4 regions of the Priestia sp. 40 genome follow, and region 4 is predicted to be linked to each of the others. Evidence: riboswitches for the same ligand, from Rfam matches in the RefSeq annotation. Region 4 holds a riboswitch; each other region holds the start of a gene.
What was found. A riboswitch is a leader RNA that binds a small molecule or an ion and turns the genes downstream of it on or off. The one in region 4 is predicted to bind cobalamin.
Positions count from the first base shown of each region.

Region 1: linked by a shared signal. The riboswitch ahead of ACO1DI_RS19375 (ABC transporter substrate-binding protein) and the one ahead of nikA (nickel ABC transporter substrate-binding protein) in region 4 are both predicted to bind cobalamin.
Region 2: linked by a shared signal. The riboswitch ahead of ACO1DI_RS21575 ((2Fe-2S) ferredoxin domain-containing protein) and the one ahead of nikA (nickel ABC transporter substrate-binding protein) in region 4 are both predicted to bind cobalamin.
Region 3: linked by a shared signal. The riboswitch ahead of metE (5-methyltetrahydropteroyltriglutamate--homocysteine S-methyltransferase) and the one ahead of nikA (nickel ABC transporter substrate-binding protein) in region 4 are both predicted to bind cobalamin.

Region 1 is NZ_JBMPZA010000016.1:187,598-190,700, reverse strand. It holds gene ACO1DI_RS19385 (YpjP family protein) at 330-932, shown strand; gene ACO1DI_RS19380 (thioredoxin family protein) at 1,121-1,435, shown strand; cobalamin riboswitch at 1,526-1,658, shown strand; gene ACO1DI_RS19375 (ABC transporter substrate-binding protein) at 1,917-2,876, shown strand; gene ACO1DI_RS19370 (adenosylcobinamide amidohydrolase) at 2,965-3,103, shown strand, end outside.
Region 2 is NZ_JBMPZA010000019.1:8,834-11,936, reverse strand. It holds gene cobJ (precorrin-3B C(17)-methyltransferase) at 1-1,387, opposite strand, end outside; gene ACO1DI_RS21575 ((2Fe-2S) ferredoxin domain-containing protein) at 1,401-1,781, opposite strand; cobalamin riboswitch at 1,882-2,061, opposite strand; cobalamin riboswitch at 2,180-2,358, opposite strand; gene ACO1DI_RS21570 (hypothetical protein) at 2,504-2,662, opposite strand; gene ACO1DI_RS21565 (M42 family metallopeptidase) at 3,015-3,103, opposite strand, start outside.
Region 3 is NZ_JBMPZA010000005.1:277,788-280,890, forward strand. It holds gene metE (5-methyltetrahydropteroyltriglutamate--homocysteine S-methyltransferase) at 1-1,559, opposite strand, end outside; cobalamin riboswitch at 1,710-1,898, opposite strand; SAM riboswitch class I at 1,978-2,088, opposite strand; gene ACO1DI_RS02490 (hypothetical protein) at 2,168-2,419, opposite strand; gene ACO1DI_RS02495 (metallophosphoesterase family protein) at 2,719-3,103, opposite strand, start outside.
Region 4 is NZ_JBMPZA010000015.1:448,221-451,323, forward strand. It holds gene nikA (nickel ABC transporter substrate-binding protein) at 1-1,417, opposite strand, end outside; cobalamin riboswitch at 1,564-1,753, opposite strand; gene ftsZ (cell division protein FtsZ) at 1,756-2,760, opposite strand.

The DNA of each region.
Region 1 (3,103 bases), on a different contig from region 4:
AGGAATTAAAAAGTTTTGGAAGTTTTTTTTATGAATTTCATCTAAAGTTCATAAAAGTATGATATATTTTTGAACATAAAAATACTTTTGTGTTTAAGCATCCAGCAAAAAAGGAATATCTTGTATAGGTTTCCGCTCGGTGTGACAACCTCAAACAGAAGAAGGAAGGTGCTAACTAAAAAGTCTTCGAATGCCCGTAGACAGCATAAATGAATAAGCAAATATAGGTAAAAAATTAATAAGTATGTTACAATACCTAGTGAGTTATGATAATGAATTTTACGATATGAAAAGACCATATGGGAAAAGATGAGAAAGGAAAGATACGAATGCCTAGATGGATAAAAAGAATGCTAGTTGTATTTATTACAGTATTTACATTTGGGCTTGTCACTCCACCAGAATATTTATACGTTGATGATGCAAAAGCGGACAAGCAACATAAAGCAGGGTATGTAAGAGAAACAACTCCTGTCACAGCTGTTATAGAAGATATTCATTTGCCATATGAAGAACCAAAATATGAAGACGTTTCATCATTTGTTACGTATGCAATGGAATCAGCTGAAAAACAGTCAGTGGAAAAATTCGGAACAAAAATTGGGCCTGTCATTGAAGATGAATTTCGTCAAGCAGTGTTACCTAAAATTGAAGAAGTGCTGACCGACATTGGCACTGAACGTGAACAGTCAATTCAGAATCTCGAGATAAGCGAGCACCCTGCTGCTGGCTACGGTGAAAAGATTTTCCATGTATATGACCGGGAAACCGGTCAGGACTTAATACGATTTCATGTACGGCGCGAAAATCCTCCAAAAGATGGATACTGGTTTAATTTTCACTATCATGCAGCTGCAGATAATTTTCAAAAGCATTATGATTTAGGGAAAATTTATTGGAACCGAAACATGCCGCCTAAATGGTTTAGCTGATAATAGACACAACATTCTACGATTTCGAAATGTTAGCTTTTTTAAGCTAGCATTTTTTTACGTCTAAAACCGTTATGGTCTAAATAAGCTGAAACATTAGCACAACGATAAAAAAATCGTTTATAATGAAGTCAGACTTCTTACCATAGAATAGTGAGAAGGAACGAATAGATGCCGGAGGTAACACAATGAAACAATTTACGGAAGAAAAACAATTTCGCGAACAAATTAAGAACGAAACACTAAGCGTTGGGATTTTTACGACAACGTGGTGTCCTGATTGCAAACGTTTGGATATGTTCATTGATGAAATCGTTGACGAAAATACAGATAAAGCATGGTTTAAAATTGACAAGGATGAGTTTGAAGAACTTTCTGCTGAAAACAATGTAATGGGTATTCCGTCTCTTCTTGTATATAAAAACGGTGAAAAAATTGCGCACCTGCACAGTGCAAATGCTAAAACGCCTGAAGCGGTCCGTGAATTTTTAGCAACTCTTTAATTCCCTAAGCTGCGAGAGCATTCTCGCAGCTTTTTTTATGAGAATGGCTATTTCCATTTTTCGATGAGTGGGGTATACTAGGACAAGTGAATAATCGTAAAGCAATAAGGTCTCAATTTAAAGATTGAGTGAAAAGGGAAGTCTGGTGAAAAACCAGCGCGGTCCCGCCACTGTAAGCGCTTTGTGCGTAAGTCAGGAGACCTGCCTTATTGTTAGCTGTGAAACCTTCGAGGAAGGGTGAAGCAGGGTAATGAACATACATATCAAGTATAGTGAACGGATTCTTTTCCTGCTTATCTTGACGTTACCTGCTTTGCTTTCAATTGAAAGTAAAGCTTTTTTATTTTGAAGCTGCCGGCGAGCAGTATACATAGTCAAAGCGGAAAAACGGGATAGCGCTGCTTTTTGCATGATCATTTGCTTTTTCTTTAACGTGGAGGTTTCGTATTCACAATGAACAATATATAGGGGGAGTATTTAAATGAAAAAATGGCTTTCGTATTCCATTATTGCACTGTTAGTCATCGTACTTGCTGCATGCGGTGCAGGCAGCCAAAGCAACAGTGATAAAAAAACGAAGCAAGATACAGCACAAACGTCACAAGCTGCGTTTCCAGTAAAGGTAAAAGACGCACGTGATAAAGAAATTACGTTGAAAAAACAGCCTAAGAAAATTGTTTCATTAATGCCAAGTAATACGGAGATTGTATATGCCCTTGGCCTTGAAAAAGAATTAGTCGGTGTCACAAGCAACGATGATTATCCTAAAAGCGTAAAGAAAAAAGCGCAGGTGGGAGATATGAACGTTAATGCAGAAAAAGTTATCGCTTTAAATCCTGATTTAGTCCTGGCACACGCTTCAAGTATGGGCGTTTCGGATGAAGTATTTAAACAAATTGAAAGTGCGGGTATTCCGGTATTTGTTGTAAAAGATTCAACAACGTTTGATACGGTTTATGATTCTATTACGCAAATCGGTAAATTAACGGGTAAAACAAAAGAAGCTAATCAAACAATTAAAGACATGAAAGAAAAAGTAGTTTCAATTGAGAAAAAAGCAAAAACGATTTCAAAAGAAGATCGTAAAAAAGTATGGATAGAGGTATCAGGAGCTCCTGAGGTTTATACAACAGGAAAAGGTACGTTCATGAACGAAATGCTTACTATGATCGGTGCTGATAACGTAGCTGCTAGTGAAAAGGGTTGGGTTAAGTTTTCTGAAGAGCAAGTTGTTAAGCTAAACCCTGACGTTATTATCGCAACGTATGATGCAGACAAAAATGAGATTATGAAGCGTCCCGCTTGGAGCAGCATGACTGCTGTAAAAGAGGGTAACATCGAGAAGGTTGATCAAAACAAAATCAACCGCTTAGGACCTCGTATTGTAGATGGCTTAGAGGACTTAGCAAAAGCAGTATACCCTGAGGTGTACAATAAATAAAAAGAGGGACCATATTCCAGTTCGAATTGAAAAGGGGATTGGTCCCTTTTCACATCTTAAAATTGAAGAACGGCCTGAGCTTTTAATCATGAAAACCGAGACGTCTTATAAAACATACAGCTCAGGCGTTTTAGGAACAGGCATCACGGAAACGGACACCTTTTACAATCGATTTGTTCATAAAGACTATTATTCAGATACTCCTTCTTTAGAGTATGAGCAATATT
Region 2 (3,103 bases), on a different contig from region 4:
ATAAGTCAAACGCACCTTTTCTATAGACAATGCCGATATCTTCTTGAACAGCACCGTAACAGGCCATACCGCATCCATTAATACCAAGCTTCAGCTCTTTTGGCATGTCCATTCCGCCGAGGCGCTTTTGTAATTCTTCCGTATGTGGGATGGCGTCGCTTTTTTCTCCATCACAAAAATCACACGCTTTAATTGTAAACACGTCTCCGACCGGAGATAATAAAAAGGAAGCTGCTTGAAGTTTTTCAATGATCACATCTGGATGAGCCGTTGGAATTTGCAATTTAATTTGATGATCAGGCGTATACTCCATCGTACCTTTTTCACCAACAACTTCTGCTAGTGTTGTCATTTGAACGGGCGTAAACTTCTTATTCGCAAGCCCTGGACTAACCGCCACTTCAAAAATAGACTCTATTGGCTGATGTACGACCGGAGAAGTAGTTTCACCTAAAACTGCTTGAAGCGCTTCTTCTGCAAGAGCTCGTGAAGCTGTTTTTTCTTCTTTTTTATTCTGAACAGCTTCAATAGCTGAAGCCGTTTGCTGTACAGTCTCCTCTTGATCAAGAGCCCATGGTTCTGCTTCTTTTCGAAGTCGCTGATGCGGTCTTAGCGGCTGTTCCGTTTGATTGAGGGTATATTTCCGCTGATACCCTCGCGGTGTAATCATCAAATCGTCATAAAAGAACGTAGATGAATTCCCAACAACAACGGTAGTCAGCATACCTATTTCATGGTTTAACATATCTTTTAAGTTCGTCATTACGACTTCTTCACGGTCACGATAAGCGCTTTTCACAAGGCCAACAGGCGTATCAGGAGAACGGTACTTTAATAGAATCCTCTGCGCTTCCACAATTTGTCTTGTTCTTCTTCCGCTTTTCGGATTATAAAAGGCTACTACAAAATCTGCTTGTGCAGCTGCTTCAATTCTTTTTTCAATTAACTCCCAAGGTGTAAGATGATCACTCAAACTAATCGTACAGGCATCATGCATCACGGGCGCCCCAAGGAGAGATGCGCATGAATTAATAGCCGAAATGCCAGGAATTACTTCCAGCTCTACGCCCGTTTCTTTTTTCCATCCTTTTTCGATCAACACTTCATACACAAGGCCGGCCATTCCGTATACTCCTGCATCTCCGCTTGAAATGACCGCCACTGTTTTCCCCGCTTCAGCTTGCTTTACAGCTTCTTGTGCACGGCTTACTTCTTCGGTCATTCCTGTACTAATAATTTGTTGATTCGTTAACAGTCCTTGAATTAATTCCACATAGGTTTTATAACCAATGATCATATCACTTTCTTGAATGGCTTCTCTTGCTCGCTGTGTGATATGCTCAAAGCTTCCTGGACCGAATCCAATAACTAGTAGTTTACCTTTCATGCTAGCTCCTCCTTTATGCGTTACTTTTTACTTTGTCAATTCCTTCTATGGAGTCACTGTTTTCTGGAGAAACGAAACCATTTTGATCATATTCATAAATAAGCGATTCCTTTATACTGCAGCCCCCTGCTAAATGCTCTTCAACAATTCGATGAGCTACGTTTTCAGTGACCTGCTTGTACCAATCTCCTGAAGGGTACACGATAGCTACAGGAGCATCTTTGCATCTTCCGTTACAGCGCGTGCGGGTTGTATGAACCGCTTCATCTAGATTCAGTTCGGTCACTTTATTTCGAATAGCCTGCGTGGCTTCTTCTCCACCTTTTCTCATACAGCTGCTTCCATTACAAATCAATACGTGATGCTTTGTTGCATTCAAGTTCCAAGTCGTCACACTCATTCTCTCCTTTACTAAAAAAACGCCTCTATCAATGATAGAGGCGCAGAAAATTCAAACTAAGTTTTTGCACTTCCACCTATATCCCGTAGGGTAAGCTTCGCATTAGAAAAAGGCTGGTTTCCTGACTTCGATTCATTACTTGATTGCGCCTTCCCGAATACAGTGGCATATGCAATCAGCTCCTCTTCACAGTGGCGGGTACCGCGCTGGCTTCACACCAGACTTCCCATTTAACGCAATGTGGTCATTGCGCACCTTTTTTGCACGATATGTAGTTTTAGGATATGAGAAAAACCCGCTTCGCTAATATGCGAGCGGGTAAAACGTCAGAATAAGAGTGTACACGAATGCCACTTTAAGCCAACGTTTCCCTTCCCGCTCCCCGGAGAAATAGAAACTTCACAATAAAGACAGGTCTCCTGACTTGTGTATCATTCTACTTGAGAACCTTCCCGTGATTTTTTCACAGTGGTTATACTCGTTCGTCCACACTTACAGTTGCGGGGGCAGTACTGGTCTTACACCAGTTTCCCTATTAAGCCTTCTTGGCATCTTTACTGTTGCTGTTTGATATATATGAACCTTTTAAACTATCAGAATAATAGAAGTAACTACCATATCATAGCGTACATTTTTTTTTATTTCAACTCTATTCTTTTCGTAAGATACAAGAAGCTATAAAAAAACAAGAGCATAAAGTCAGCTCTTGTTTTTCATTATATAGCTACTAATGTTAAATGAGGATCATTATAATACACGACTTCTGAAAGAACTTTACAGCCATTTGTTTTTGCAAAAGCTTCTCTCGCCTGCGTTTCAGTTTCAAATTCAAACATTTTCATTTCTTTTCCAGCATACACCGTCAGTACCCACATGAAAAGATTCGCCTCCGATTATTGTAGTGATCGCTATATCCACATTATGACGAAAGCATTTCCTTTTGAAAACCCATTCTACAAAACTTGTCACAAGAAACTTTTAAAAATTTAAAAACATTTTAACTTCTGTAAATGAACAAAATGTACAAAAGGTTGAAGTAGTATTATACCTCTTTAAAAAAGGTGCTTTTTTACCAACTGTTGCTTCACCAGTAAAAAAATATATAGTATTTATTAAAAAAAGAAGCCGGACAGTCGGCTTCTTTTTTAGGAAAGGAAAGTACAGACATCACAGTCCCGTCCCGCTCTTTGTTCTGCATAAAAAATACACTAATTAAATATTCCTTTCTTAAAGCAGAACCATGTTTGACTGCACATAGTGGTGAAGAAGCTTATACGTATGGTTCAATGAATCTTGATGCGTTCTCTCAAACGCAT
Region 3 (3,103 bases), on a different contig from region 4:
GAACCGTATGATTGCACCCAGCCAAACTTCGTAAACTGAAAGCCTCCTAATTTTTCACCGAAGTACTCAACCATGTCCGTACGCTCAAACTCTCCATGCACAAGGACATCTAAGCCGATGTCTTCTTGAATTTCAATCCATTTTTTGATTTCATCGTTAATGTACGCTTCATATGCTTCATCGCTTAACTCGCCTTTACGCCACTTTAGACGCTGTTGTCGCACTTCTTTTGTTTGCGGGAAGCTTCCAATTGTTGTCGTGGGAAGAAGCGGCAGTTGAAAAGCTTCTTGCTGAACGCGTTGACGTACGTCAAACCGCGCTTGGCGCTCAGCTTTATAGCTGTCCAGCTGCTTCAGCTCTTTTTGCACGTCTTGATGGTTTCGGAAAGATGATCCATTTAATGCTTGAATCGCCTGTTTACTTACGTTTATTTCTTCTTCTATTGCTTCTTTTCCTTGCTGCACCGCTTTTGTTAAAAGCGTGATTTCCTTTAGCTTTTCATCTGCAAAAGAGAGCGCATTTTTTAACACTGGCTCAATGGTTTCTTCATTTTTTACCGTGACAGGAACATGTAATAAACTCGATGAAGGCTGCAGAATCAAACGGTCTTTTGATACGGCTTCTTCAATTTCACTGATCGTTAAAAGCTGCTCGTCCAAATTTTCACGCCAAATGTTTCGTCCGTCAATCACTCCTGCTGCCAGCACTTTATCAGTCGGAAACCCATATTTATTAAGCGCAGTGAGATTTTCTCCTCGGTCATGTACAAAGTCTAAGCCAATTCCTTCAACAGGAAGAGACACAACTTCTTTGTAGTAATCAACGCTGTCAAAATACGTTTGCAAAATGACTTTTACATTCGGTGCCGCGTCATGCAGGACTTGATAGACTTCTTTGTACAGCGCCAGGTCTTCTTTTGATAGCGTTGTAGCTAAAACCGGCTCATCTATTTGTACCCACTCTACTCCTTCTGCCTGAAGCTCCGCTAAGATAGTTGCATAAAGAGGAATAAATTGTTCAACTACTTCTTTAAACTCACTTTCTTTATATCCTTTTGATAGCTTTACAAATGTTACCGGACCTAAAATAACGGGCTTTCCTTTGATATTTAGCTTTTGTTTTGCTTCTTTGTAAAATTGAAGCGGACGATTTTCTACGAGAGCCGGCTTACGTCCTTCTAGCTCTGGTACGATATAGTGATAATTGGTGTTAAACCATTTTGTCATCGTAGAGGCTACTGCACCTTTTGTTCCTCGCGCAATGTCAAAATACGTTTCAAGCGATACTGGTCCTCCCTCGTACTCAAAGCGCTTTGGCACCAAACCAAACATAACAGCTGTATCTAACACATGATCGTATAAGCTAAAATCGCCGACTGGAATCAATTCAATTCCTGCATCACGCTGTTTTTTCAGATGCCCTAGACGAAGAGCCTCCATTTCCTGCAGAAAGATATCTTTCTCTAGCTTTCCTGCCCAAAACTGCTCAAGCGCTTTTTTCCATTCTCGTTTTTCACCAATTCTTGGATAACCTACATTTGAACTTTTTACACTGCTCATTTTTTCCACTCCCTGTATATTTTTTTATCGATAAACTAAAAAATCTCTCTTTTCGAAATGAAAAGAGAGATGATACGCATACTTAACTAAAGTTGAGATAGCCTGTTTTTCTCAACACGTATTCCTCACTCCTCTCTATATCCCGTAGAGCTTAAGTGCATACAACAGGCAGGTCTCCTGACTTAGGTTCATCGCTTCCTATCCCTTCCCATTTCAACATGAAACAGTGGTTAATAAGTTGCTCCCCATTACAGTGGCGGGACCGCGCCGGCTTTTCACCGGTCTTCCCTTTTAAGCTGCGTACATTCGTTACACAGCACCTGATGCATTTCTATGAAATTGTTTATTCAAAACACCTTCACATAAAATAAAAAGCCTCTCTATCATGAATAGAGAGGCATAGTATCTATGAAATCCTCTCTTATTTTTCAAAGCTGTACGCTTTGCAGGATGTAGCACCTTTTTAACAAAATTGTTAAATGGTTGCCGGGCTTCACAGGGCCAGTCCCTCCGCCTCTCTCAATAAGAGTTTTAATTGTTTATAATGTTTTGAATTTAGAGTTATCTTAACACCTTACATTTACGTTGTCAAAAGAAATTTAAAAAAATCAGTTTTCAGGAGGTGCTGACGCTAATTTTTGCCTTAACAATTTGTAATCATCTTTTCGATGTGTTTCGATCAAGTCTTTTGCTCCTTGATGATACCCTGAAGAATAGATGTACTCTACCGCGGTTTCGATAAGCATTCTCTTTTCTTCCGCACACTCCCGATCCATTAAAGGGAACAGTCTACCTAAAAGGTCATTTAAATCTTCCTTAATAAAACGATTAAGTCCTTCTTGCATCTTTTCGTTTGCCATGATAGCTCCTCCATTTGCTGTGTATCTTCTAAGCCTCTATAAACAGGCAGTTCACTGTAAATTTTAAGATAAAGTTAAGTCATTAAACAGTATATCAAGTGAATGTTTTTCCTCAATTACATATGTAATACAAATATATGACAAATATAGAGAATATATCATCATTCACTATCTATTATAACGTTTGACTGAGCCTTCTGCTACAAGGTTTCTTTAAACATTATGCACAATCTTCCAAAAGCCTGCCTGTGAATCACAGGCAGGCTCTCCATTAAACATAACTTTCTATTCTCTTGTTTTTACAAACAACTTCTTCGAGGTCGTCCAAAATCCTTCCAAAGAAGAGGTCCTAAAATGTCGTACCGGCTAACAAAAAACTCCGTAAAATTATAATTATTTAAAATTAAAGGCGGCTCAAAATCAAGGGGAGCACCCGCGCCTCCTGACAATACAAAATCAGTGCCTCTTCCAAGCGTAAACGACCCGTTTCTGTTTTTTCTAATAAACTGCTCGTCATACGCATGCACGTGACTGACTAACACTTTTTTCACGCGGTGTTCTTGAATTAAATCAAAAAATTCTTGACTTTGAGGAGTCGTTACAGGAAACCCTTCAAGGTTTGTCCACCGACCAATATTTGGCTGCGCATGCATGGCTATAACGGTATTACGAGGAGCATCCTCT
Region 4 (3,103 bases):
TCCCATTAATCAAAGCGGTTGCTTGCTTAGCTAACTGATCTCGCTTTGCGTCTTCTACGGTTGAATTTAACTGCTGAATCATTTTTGTTAGTTTATCATCATTAATTCGGCTGGCATTTAAACCACCGCCCGGCAAATAGTTCGTACTCAAATAATAGCTGGCATCTCCTCTAGGTGCTGTGATAAGGCTATACAATGCTAAATCCCAATCGTCTTTTGCCATTAAATATTCATCGCTGTCCTCAACGAGATGAATCTTAATATTGATTCCTAACTCTTTCGCATTAGACTGTATAAGCTGCGCAATTAAAGGAAGTTCTGGCAAAGAACTGTATGTGACAAGAGAGAGCGATAATGGCTTTCCGTTTCTGATTGTTTTTCCGTTTTTGATTTGATAACCTGCTTTCTCTAAGTATCTTTTAGCAGATGCGATACCTCTTTGATCACTAGCTGTATTATCGGCAAACGGAAATTGGGGTAAAAATGGCCCTCGAGCCGCTGCCGCTTGATTGTTCATGATGCTGCTGACAACTTCTTTTCGGTTCAATAAGGCATCGATAGCTTTTCGTACATTTTCGTCTTCTAATGCGTCATTGGTTTGATTATAAAGCAATAAATGAGTGCGCACACTAGGTACTCCACTTACCTTAAAAGACGGATCTGTTTGTAAAGTGCCCAAGCTTTCTAAAGGCGGGCGATAAATAATGTCGGCTGTTCCAGATTGAAGAGCAGCAACTCGCGCATTAGCATCTTCGTTAAATGCAAAGATCGCGCTTTTCAACTTTACTTTTCCATTCCAATAATCCTTATACCTTTCTAATTTCACTTGATTTCCTTGATCAAAAGATAAGACGTGAAATGGACCTGTGCCAATGGGTTTCTTAGCTATATGAGAAGCATCAACGTCTATAATAGCTGTATTTGGATGCACTAATTCAGAAGGAAATTTAGGCATTTGCTCTTTTAATGTAATTGTGAGCGTATGACCATTCGCTTTCATTTCTTTGATTTTTAAAGCGTTTCCCATCGCATAGTTTTGAGTTATTGCTCTTTGAAGAGAAGACCTCACGGCATTTGCATCCAGCGCTTTTCCATTTTGAAACGTGATGTTCTTTTTTATCGTAAATGTCCACGTAAGACCGTTATCTTTTGTTTCCCACTTTTCAGCAAGCCAAGGCTTTATTTTTAAATCGTCGCTGATTTTGACAAGCGTCTCCCCCACTCCTGCACGGACTGCCGTATAATCATCATCGGTATGAGGATCAAGGGTTGCAGGGGTGAAATTAAATAAAAATGTAGCGCTTTTATTCGTTTTCTTTCCTTCTTTTATACTCATACTCTCTTCATGAGGCGTACAAGCAGTAAGACAAAGTAAAACAAAAATTAATATAGATACGAGCTTTTTATTATTTATCATTCATTTTTCCACCTTCTATTTTAATACACAAAAAAAAGCACTTCTAAAAAGAAGTGCTTGTCTTCACAACAAAATTAGATAAACATATCCCCTTGTTTATCCTATTTTTCATTCTGCCAAAACACCTCCCTATCCTCGTAGGTTATTGTGTGCTGTAATTTATGGCAGGTCTCCTGGCTTCAAGTCACTGCCTTATACCGCCTTCCCGTCTCTAAATAGACAGTGGCTTTTTGACATAAGGCTCCTTGTTACAGTGGCGGGACCGCTCCGGATTTGCACCGGATTCCCTTTTAAGGCAATTGAAAAACAATTGCCACCATAAAAGCTGGTTATTTAATTTAGTAGCGTGCTCTTGAAACTCTAGAAGTAGAAGCTGATGGTGAAATATCTTCATCATCAAATCCAGTCGCAATAACGGTTACCATCATTTCGTCCTTTAAATCTTCATTAATCACAGATCCAAAAATCATATTTAAGTCCTGATCAGAAGCGGACGTGACAATATCTGCTGCTTCCTGTACTTCGTAAAGACTTAGGCTGCTGCCGCTCGTAATGTTCAACAGCACGCCTCTTGCTCCATCAATCGATGCATCTAGCAGCGGACTAGAAATCGCTTTTTTCGCTGCTTCAATTGCCCGGTCTGATCCGGAAGCTCGTCCGATACCCATAAGCGCAAATCCTTGATTAGACATGATGGTTTTTACATCAGCAAAGTCAAGGTTAATCAGGCCTGGAACAGCAATTAAGTCTGAAATACCTTGAATACCTTGGCGAAGAACATTATCTGCTTCACGGAATGCTTCAAGCATAGGCGTCTTTTTATCAACAATTTCAAGCAAACGGTCGTTTGGAATGACAATAAGAGTATCTACTGATTCATTCATAGCAGTAATACCGCCTACTGCTTGCTTGGTACGTTTATTTCCTTCAAACTTGAACGGGCGAGTAACGACTCCAATTGTTAAAGCATTTAGTTCACGGGCAATTTGAGCAATAACCGGAGCTGCTCCAGTACCGGTTCCTCCGCCCATGCCAGCTGTTACGAATACCATGTCTGCACCTTGCAGCACTTCTTGAATTTGTTCTCTACTTTCTTCGGCTGCTTCTCTTCCTACTTCTGGATTAGCTCCTGCACCTAATCCTCGCGTTAATGCCGCACCAATCTGCATTTTCACATCTGCTTTAGATAAGTTAAGCGCCTGAGCATCCGTATTAACGGCGATAAATTCTACTCCTTGTACACCGTGTTCAATCATACGGTTAACGGTGTTATTTCCTCCACCGCCGACCCCAATTACTTTAATTCGCACTAGTGGCGATACATCTGCATCAAATCCAAACATTCTAAGTTCCTCCTCAATGATCAAAATTACTTTCTCTTCTTATCCGAAAAAACATGTGAAGAACCTTTTACTCCTATGTGTAACGCGTAACTGTTCTTTTGTTTTACAGATTTTGTACATTTCTCTTTTAACCTTTAAATCTTTACATCTTTATGTAAATTTATTGTTGTTCTAAAATTAGTACGCCGAACTCTTTTATGGCTTTTCCACTCAAAACGGCATATAAGCTTATTGTATCATTCATTTGACAGATGTCTGTATTTAATTTTGAGTAAGATGTGACTAAGAGAATAATATTTTTATAGGCAAAATGAGAAAAAGCCCTTAGAAATAAGGGCTTCTC